DNA from 2 places in the Shewanella psychropiezotolerans genome. Region 2 is predicted to be linked to the other one. Evidence: predicted binding sites of a transcription regulator. Region 2 holds the regulator's gene; the other holds the start of a gene.
The links. The regulator LexA, encoded in region 2, represses DNA repair genes until DNA is damaged. The targets are predictions, from matches to a motif close to TACTGTATNNNNATACAGTA.

Region 1 (4,742 bases), 450 kb from region 2:
CTGAGGGGGTATCCTCGGCTGTTTATCGACATTGAATCTTGGGTATGTCTGCCCAGTTTGTCGTGTACTGTGGCGTGAGCCTGTCTCTGCGCATTCTCCATTTCGGCGAAATACCTTGTGCAGCCAGAAACATAGCGCCGCTGCCAAATCTGGTATTTAGTGCGTCATAGACGCTCATAAGTTTAGGGTCGCTGATGGTCTCAAATAAATCTGATTGCACATGACTGGATGAGCACAAATCCAGTAACCCTATTCCGACCTTGTAATACCTGACATTTGGCTGAAAGAGTGCGTCTGTGGCCGCTGTCACCGCGTGTGTCATTTGCAGGGTGTCGGCGGTGGGAAATGAGAACTTTATGGTTTGTTTAAAGCCTGTGGGCCTTTCATCAAAAGGAGAGTTGCTTGCGAATATGAGCATGGAGCCACAGAGAGTGCCTTGTTTTCTGGCCTTCGCTGCCGCTATACCAACATGTTTACTGAGGGCTTGTTTGAGTGCCTCTTTGTCAGTTACACGGTCTCCCATGCTTCGGGTTGAGAATATCTGTTTCTTGTCTGCTCTGGCTTCATCCCATTGCTTGCACTCCTCACCATTGAGTTCTCTGACCGTTCGTTCAATTTCAATGCTGAATGATTTTCTTGCCAGGCCTGGCGGCATCGATGCGAGTTGGAAGGCGTTTTTTATCCCCATAAGCTCCAAGCGTTTCGAGATTCGATTACCTATCCCCCATACATCTGTTGGCTTCATCGCCAGTAATACCGCTTTACGCTCCTCGTTTGAATCTATGTGACAGACACCGTTATAACCCATTAGTTTTTTGGCAGCATGATTGGCTACCTTAGCCAGTGTCAGGGTGGCGTCGATACCAACACAGACGGGGAGGCGGGTTTCTTTCCATACCGCGCGTCTGATTTTATGTGCATGCTCAGTGAGGTTGGGTATCGCAGGGTAGCAATGCTTGAGAGAGAGAAAGGACTCATCGATGCTGTAGATATGTTGTCTGGGCGCGAAGCGGCCTATCACGTCCATCATGTGGGCAGACAGTGAAGCGTACAGTTCATAATTTGAAGATAGCGCTATAACGTTGTGCTTGTCACACAGTGCCTTGACCTCAAAGTAAGGTTTGAATTTTGGGATGCCAACGTCTTTAGCCTGACGATTGGCGGCGACGATGCAGCCATCGTTGTTCGAGAGCACAACAATGGGTCTCCCTCGCCATTCAGGGCGAAAGACTTGTTCTGCAGAGCAATAAAATGAATTGGCGTCTACGAGTGCGTACATTTAGTTGTCGTGAGGGGCTATTAGCGGGAGTGGGCTGTTATTCATATGCTAGCGGTTAATAGTGGGCTGGGTCTGTGGCAGCGTATCGAACTGACTACCACACCTTCAATGCAAAACTGGTCATGCTCATGTATGACCAGTGGTTGATGTTCATCGTTTGCAGACAGCAAGCGTTTTCTGACAGTATCAATTAACTTGCAGACAAACTCACCATTGTAGTTAGCTACCACCACATCACCATTTTGGGCGGTAACATGTCTATCGATGATAAGGATATCACCATCGAATATGCCGACATTGCGCATCGATTCCCCGGATGCATGACCAAAAAAAGTAGAACTAGGGTGAGCGATTAACAGTTCATCGAGACTTAGTGGCCGCTGGATGTATTCGGCGGCAGGCGATTCAAAACCTGTGATGCCTACGCTGGCTGTATTGGGAATGACTTTCATGGTTTAATCTTGGTGGTACTGTATGCGTATCCAGTATTGTAGGGCGAAGGCGTTGAATTTGCAATGTGACCGACTTCTCGTGCAGCGGTGTAGCGATAGAGATGGTGGGTAATCGTCTGCAGCAAAAGATAGCTCACTGATTACTAGGCATGTCTGTTCTATTCATTGATGGGCTAAGGGTACACTGTCATGTTAAATAGTCGGGACAATACCAAAGGTAAGCGTGATGGTGTGTAATGCGATTTGTACTTTGTTGAATGACGATATCTGCATGAACTTGTGCGTATTAGCGCTTGACCCGTGCCTGTATTACACAGAGGTTAGGGGCCAGTGGTGTTATGTCTTGCATCCGTCATTAGCGCATCCCGTCGCCAAGGTATCAATGGCTGAGCAGGCGAAAATCGCAGAGCTTAATGTCTATATTAAACAGTTTGAAAAATAGAATAAGGAATAGAAATGAATGTGTTCAAGGGAGTGTTGGTTGGTGGCTTAGTATTGATGAGTGGCAGTGTTTTTGCGGCTAATGAATCTAATCAATCGTTCAGCAAAGCCAAAAAAATGCTTGAGCGTCAGGTCTATCAGGACCATCGTGAAACCATTTATTGTGGTGCAGGTTTTGATGCTAAAAAAAATATTACGCCTCCTGCCGGCTTTAATACTAAAAAACATGTGAAGCGAGCAAAGAGAGTTGAGTGGGAGCACATTGTGCCCGCCGAGAACTTCGGGCGTTCGTTCAGTGAATGGCGTGAGGGTAACGCTCAATGCGTCAACAACAAAGGCAAGTCATTCAAGGGCCGCAAGTGTGCTGAAAAAATTAATGTTCAGTATCGATACATGCAGGCCGACATGTTTAATCTGTTTCCGGCCATTGGGGCCGTTAATGCCATGCGCTCAAATTACAACTTCACTATGTTGCCCGCAGTGAAGAGTGAATTCGGTTCGTGTCCGATGAAAATTGACAATCGTAAAGCAGAGCCGCCTGTCAGCGCCCGAGGCCGGATTGCCAGAACTTATATGTACATGGATAAAACCTATCCCAAATACAGCATGAGTAAGCAGCAAAAGCAGTTGATGAATGCCTGGGATAAAACCTATCCAGTCAGTGCTTGGGAGTGCAAGAGAGTAAAACGCATTGAAGCGCTACAGAAAAATAAGAACTTGATAACCCAAAGTCGCTGTGAAACCGCGGGGCTGTGGAAGAAGGCGTAGATACTGAGCGGTATCGTTGAATAAAACCCCACTCGAAACTGAAAGAGTGGGGCATACGTAAGGAACTATTGTCTAGATTAAGAAATCTTTCATCTCGAAACCATCATCAAGTTCTTTCTTAAATACCGTAGGCATGCGGCCTTGGCCTGTCCAAGTGATGGTTTCGCCATTCACTTCAATCTTATATTTCACTGGACGAGGGTCGCGTTTCTTCTTCGGTGCTTTTATGGCATCCAAGTCTTCTACGTTTAAGCCAAGTTCTGCCATCTGTTTACGAATAGCGTCTATTTGTGCGTTTCGCTCAGCGTTCACCTCTAAGTCTGCCGCTTCTTGTGCTTCGCGGTCATCGATGAGGTTGTTGAGCTTATCCTGGATCAATTTGAGTTCTTCAACAGGAAGGTCTTTTACTGCCGCTTTAAATTTGCGGCCATGAGTGAGTGTTGCTAAAAATTCTGACATTTAATACTGGTCCTTTAAATTAAGTCTTTTTATCGCGGGTATTGTTCCAAAGAAAAGCGTGAAAGTCAATGCGGTAAGGGGTTGTAGGGCGATTGGCGGGCTTTTCGGATCAAGCTCCTCCTATCGCTAACTTGCGCCACCCGGGCAAGCAAGCTTGCCGTGGCCCTAAGTTCCAGATAGCCAATCCTTCCCGGCGGCGAGCGCAAATCAACATCAACAGCAAAGTACCAGGCACTGTCAGTCTCTTTGACGGCTTAAGTGTGCGTAAGCCTGCATTGTCCTTCGAGTGTCATTTATCTCCAGTGGTCATCTCATTTTTGCACTCGCTCTGCCTTCTTATCTGTCTCACCCCATAACCCGCCATGCAAGGGAAGCTTCGCCGCTACGCGCCCCTGCATGTCAGAACATGTGTTGAGTCCAGGAAGACAGGCGGAAACAAAAAACGATAACTTAACCCACTGGAGCTAACGCAATGACACACTCACTTCCTACGCAGCCAACTTCCACTAATGCCTTCATCGAGACTGCCAGCCACAAGACACAAGCAGGCTCCCCCAAATCCGATATCTCTAACAGCAAAAGAAAAACCAGAGAGAAGGGCAAGAAAAGCCATACCGATTTGTATCAGGAGATAACCGACCAAGTGATAGCCGCGCTTGAAAATGGGGTTAAGCCTTGGGTGTGTCCATGGGAAACGTCAAACGGGAGCAGTGGGTTGCCAGTTAATTTTGATACGCGTCACGCGTATAGCGGCATCAATGTGTTGTTGCTCTGGTGCGCGGCCAGTGCTAGCGGGTTTGCTTCCAGTAGTTGGTTGACGTTCAAGCAAGCGCTTGCACTGGGTGGTTGTGTGCGTAAGGGAGAGAAGGGCACGCGCATTATCTTTTACAAGATGCTGGAAAAAGAAAATCAGCAGGGCGAGAAAGAAAATATTCCAATGTTGAAGAGCTTCACGGTCTTTAATGTTGAGCAAATAGATGGGCTGAATATCGAGCCTGTGCCAGTGAGTGATATTGAGGCTGTTAGCGGGTTTGAAGCGCTTGAACATGTCGAGCAGTTCTTTATCGATACGGGCGCCAATATTACCGAACAAGGCGAGAGCGCCTTTTTTAGACCGTCTACCGATGAAATCGTGTTACCGAGCCGTGAGCGTTTCACTAATGCCGCTGACTTTTACGCAACAGGTCTTCATGAGCTGACCCACTGGTGTGGCGCTAAGCTCCGCCTGGACCGTCCAATGCGAAATAAATTTGGTTCTGAGGATTACGCTTTCGAGGAATTAATTGCCGAATTGGGATGCAGCTTTTTAATGGCTAGCTTAGGCGTGACGGGTGAGGTTCAAC
Region 2 (4,742 bases):
ACTTTCACCCCGGTGGGGACCGCAATCAACATGGTGCAATACATGAAGAAAAGCTCGGCGAATACCGGCATACCTGTGGTGAACATGTGGTGTGCCCAGACAAGGAATGAGAGTATTGCTATGCTCGAAGTGGCGTAAACCATTGAGGAGTAGCCAAACAGCCTCTTACGGCTGAAGGTAGGCACTATGGCCGAGATGATACCGAAGGAGGGTAAGATCATGATGTAAACTTCGGGATGGCCGAAGAACCAGAAGATATGCTGGAACATCACAGGATCGCCACCACCTGCGGCATCGAAGAAGCTGGTGCCGAAGTACTTGTCCGTTAGCACCATGGTCACAGTGCCAGCGAGTACTGGCATCACGGCAATCAAGAGGAAGGCGGTGATCAACCAGGTCCAGACAAAAAGTGGCAACTTCATCCAGGTCATACCCGGGGCGCGCATATTCACTATGGTCACGACCACATTAATCGCCCCCATGATGGAGCTGATTCCCATGATATGGATAGAGAAGACAAAAAGTGCCGTGCTGTCAGGACTGTAAGTGGTCGACAGTGGTGCGTAGAAGGTCCAGCCAAAGTTAGGTCCGCCCCCTTCCATAAATAGAGAGCTCAGCAGGATGGCGAAGGCAAAGGGTAAGATCCAAAAACTCCAGTTGTTCATCCTTGGCAGCGCCATGTCCGGCGCGCCTATCATCATAGGTATCAACCAGTTTGCCAGGCCAGTGAAGGCTGGCATGACGGCACCAAATACCATGATAAGTCCATGGACTGTGGTCATCTGATTGAAGAAATTAGGCTCTATCAGCTGCAGCCCTGGTTGAAATAGCTCTGCACGTATCACCATAGCCATAGCGCCACCGGTGAGGAACATGATAAAACTGAACCAGAGGTAAAGTGTGCCTATGTCTTTGTGATTGGTGGTGAACAGCCAACGTTTAATGCCCGAAGGGTACAGTTCTTGATGTTCATCATGGTGGTCGCTGGCTTCTTCAACCTGGACCATTTCCATATTAGGTTCCGCTTCGCGGGTTAAAGTATTCATATTTACTCCCTATTGGCCATGCTGACTGACATCAGCTGCCTGAACCGTATCGCCTGTGTTGTTGTCCCATGCGTTACGTTCATAAGTAATTACAGCGGCAATTTCTTGCGCGGTTAATTGCTTTCCAAAAGCCTGCATCGCAGTGCCCGCCTTCCCATTGATAACCATCTCTAAGTGATCAGTTAATGGTCCTGTGGTGATTGGGCTGCCTTTCATTGGAGGGAATACACCGGGTAGACCCATGCCGTTAGGCTGATGACATGCTGCACATCGGGACATGTATACTTGTTCACCTTGGGCCATAAGCTCATTCATGGAGAGGGATTTACTCAAGGAAGCCTCAGCCTCAGCTGCGGCAGTGCTGGCCTGATTTTTTTGTTCGGCTACCCAGATGTCGAAGTCGGCTTGGCTCAGGGCTTCAACCACGATTGGCATGAAGCCATGATCTTTACCACAGAGCTCGGCACACTGGCCGCGATAGGTACCTGGGATATCGATACGAGTCCATGCTTCATTGATGAAACCCGGGTTAGCATCTTTCTTGACGGCGAATGCGGGAACCCACCAGGAATGGATCACATCTTCAGATGTCATCAGGAAGCGAACTTTTTTATTGATGGGCAGCACTAAGGGCTTATCGACCTCGAGGAGATAGTTCTCTCCCTTCTCCTCGGTTCCTTCTATTTGTGCTCTCGGGGTTGAGAGTAAGCTATAGAATTCTATATCTTGATCGAAATAGCTGTAATGCCATTTCCATTGAGAGCCTGTGATCTTGATGGTGATGTCGGCATCACTAGAATCTTCCATGGCGATTAAGGTTTTAGTCGCTGGAATTGCCATAATAATGAGTATGATGAAAGGTGTAATGGTCCAGGCTATCTCGACCTTAGTACTTTCGTGGAAATTGGCTGCTACGGCACCCTTAGACTTTCGGTGATTGATCATGGAATAGATCATTACTCCGAAAACCACAACACCGATGGCGCAACAGATATACAGGATGATCATGTGCAGGTTGTATACCTGTCCACTGATATCCGTGACACCCTTGGTCATATTAAGGGGCATTTCTGATGCCAAAACGTATGGCGTAAATAGCAACGCCAGAAAAATATACAACACTCGCTTCACTAGACTTCTCCTCTGTCAAAAATTAAGACAAAGAAGAGTCACACAGTAAGTCTCTGCTCTATGCAAACTCTTCAGTTCCCAAAAAAGCAACGATGACTTCAAAGTGCAGTGGCGGTTCACTTGTTATTTTAGTTTGGCAGTCACTTACTACCAGAGTTAACCACGCTCGCACCTACGGCTGAATATATCAGTACCGACTTCAGCGAGGTAAATATCTGGCCTTACACAGATGGCAGGGCTTTACTACGCCGACTACTAAATCGTTTGGATATAACAAATTATCGTTGTTATATCCCTAACTTACTTGGTGTTGAATTATTGATCAAGATCACTTTTAATGAATTTTTTAAAAATTTCGAATAAAAATCAAATACAAAAAAGTCCCTTGCGGGACTTAAATAATCATTTTTCTATTGGCTACATTGACTGGAGATTAGTGCAGAGATCCAAATAAACAGGCTTGATTGAAGTGAGCATCTGTTTGTTCATGGGCTTTAGCATGTAAGTGACTATTCGCATCTTCGATGACAATGCCAAGGGCGCGAGCGCTCTTTTCTACGAGTCTGAGTCGTCGGTTGTCACGGGAATCTAGGACCTGAGTCCAGCAGATGACGGCACTGGATGTACCACTTATGAGTGCTTTTTCCATGGCCCATAAGGTTTCGATTTCGTCTTTAGCATGAACCAACAATACTCGGTCCATCCTAACACCGGCTTCGGCTAACATCTGCTTGTAACCTATGTTGGGAGGACTGATCAATACGATCCATTGCCCCTGATGGCTCAATGTGGCGAGCCGATTACTCACCTTTTTCAGTTCCACCCGGCCCTGAGTGTGGGTACTTACTGTAGTGATACTTCCACACTCTTGGGTGATGGACGCTTGGTCAAGGGGATTCGTCCATAAACCTGGGTGTCTAGGGCTATTTCCGATTAAATTTTTCATTACCAAGCTCCTTCGCCAATGTGCGATTTCATCTATTGCCAGTTGCCGTTACGGATCACACCGACTGCCAGCCCCTCAATGCTCAGGCTCTGACTGGTGAGATCGACCACTATCGGTGCATAGTCTTCATTTTCAGCATGGAGATAAACCATGCTGCCCTTTTTCTCGAAGCGTTTTACTGTGACATCCTCTTCCACTCTAGCCACGACAATTTGGCCATTCTTGGCTTGTGAAATCTTATGCACTGCGAGCAGATCACCCTCGAGAATGCCGATATCTTTCATGCTGTCGCCGCGCACCCTAAGTAGAAAGTCGGCACAGGGACGAAACATGCTTGGGTCGACCTGATAATGTTGTTCTATATGTTCCTGGGCAAGGATGGGTTCGCCTGCGGCAACCTGGCCGATCAATGGCAAGCCTAAATCTTCTGGCTCCGCAGCTTGTGTGAGTCGGATGCCGCGGGACGTACCGGGAATGATCTCTATGCGACCTTTCTTAGCCAGTGCCTTAAGATGTTCTTCGGCAGCGTTGGCGCTCTTGAAACCTAGTCGCTTAGCTATTTCGGCTCGAGTCGGAGGCATTCCTGTATCGGAAATATTACGCTTAATGAGTTCTAGAATCTCGGCTTGTCTTGGTGTCAAAGGTCTCATGATGAATCCTGTCTTTCTATACAGTTACTGTTAGTATATACAGTATTTTAGTCAGTGCAAGGATTAACCAAGATTAGTGAGTATGCAAAAAAACTCTCAATCGCAAGCCCATGGTTTATATTTATTATTTTGGTGTGACTACTCGGTGCTTATATAACGTTAAAAATAGGTGGTGGGCATGGCCTCCTTGAATTATATATCTTTTGTGCTGGTGGTTATCTCTCTAAACTGGCTTATTTTATGTTCTAGGCTATCGAGATGAATTGTACCTATACCTAATATTATTAACTTATGTTGCCTTATAAATGTGAACACCCGTAAAGCTATCTAATATTAATTTTTTTGAAAATTATATTCAATCTCAAGTGCTTTGAGTGTCGAATCAGGCATGCGGGGGATTTTGCTGACTACTATTAGGGAGATCTCTCTTTTATCTGGTATTCTATGCCGTTATTAAGAAGACTCACATTGTATAAGAAAAATGTCAAAAAAAGACTCTCTTTGGTATAAATCCTTACGTTGGATTCAGAAAAAGCTGGTACAAACAATAGTTGTACCCCATGACCCCTTCGCCGATCTCAACTTAGATCCAGATAAGCCTATGGTTTATGTGATGAAGACTGAATCTCTCAGCGACATCGCTTCCTTAAGTGAAATCACTAATAAGTATGGGCTTCCAAGCCCTTATGATGAGTTGGTTGTCGATGGTGAGCACACGCCGAGGGTGGTGTGTCTGGAAGGTGCCAAGCCGCTATTTGGCCAAAGAGAAAGTAACGAGTTTTTCTTAAATAGCTTTATGGATCTGCTCAAGGTACATAGGCAGAAGCCTGAACTGGATATACAGCTAGTGCCGGTTAGCCTTTACTGGGGGCGTACTCCAGGTAAAGAAGACGATACCATGAAGGCGGCGGTATTTGAGCGTCAAAATCCTACCTGGCTGCGAAAATGCCTGATGATCCTCTTCCTGGG

Region 1: FM037_RS03070 (LexA family protein) is a predicted target of LexA. The motif match lies at 1,748-1,767, and genes of this name have one in related genera.

What each region holds. Positions count from the first base shown of each region.
Region 1 is NZ_CP041614.1:686,876-691,617, forward strand. It holds gene FM037_RS03065 (Y-family DNA polymerase) at 23-1,279, opposite strand; gene FM037_RS03070 (LexA family protein) at 1,321-1,731, opposite strand; gene FM037_RS03075 (hypothetical protein) at 1,958-2,173, shown strand; gene FM037_RS03080 (endonuclease) at 2,230-2,940, shown strand; gene FM037_RS03085 (H-NS histone family protein) at 3,013-3,399, opposite strand; gene FM037_RS03090 (ArdC family protein) at 3,872-4,742, shown strand, end outside.
Region 2 is NZ_CP041614.1:232,155-236,896, forward strand. It holds gene ctaD (cytochrome c oxidase subunit I) at 1-1,007, opposite strand, end outside; partial or broken gene coxB (cytochrome c oxidase subunit II) at 1,065-2,177, opposite strand; gene FM037_RS01060 (cell division inhibitor SulA) at 2,611-3,123, opposite strand; gene lexA (transcriptional repressor LexA) at 3,156-3,773, opposite strand; gene plsB (glycerol-3-phosphate 1-O-acyltransferase PlsB) at 4,255-4,742, shown strand, end outside.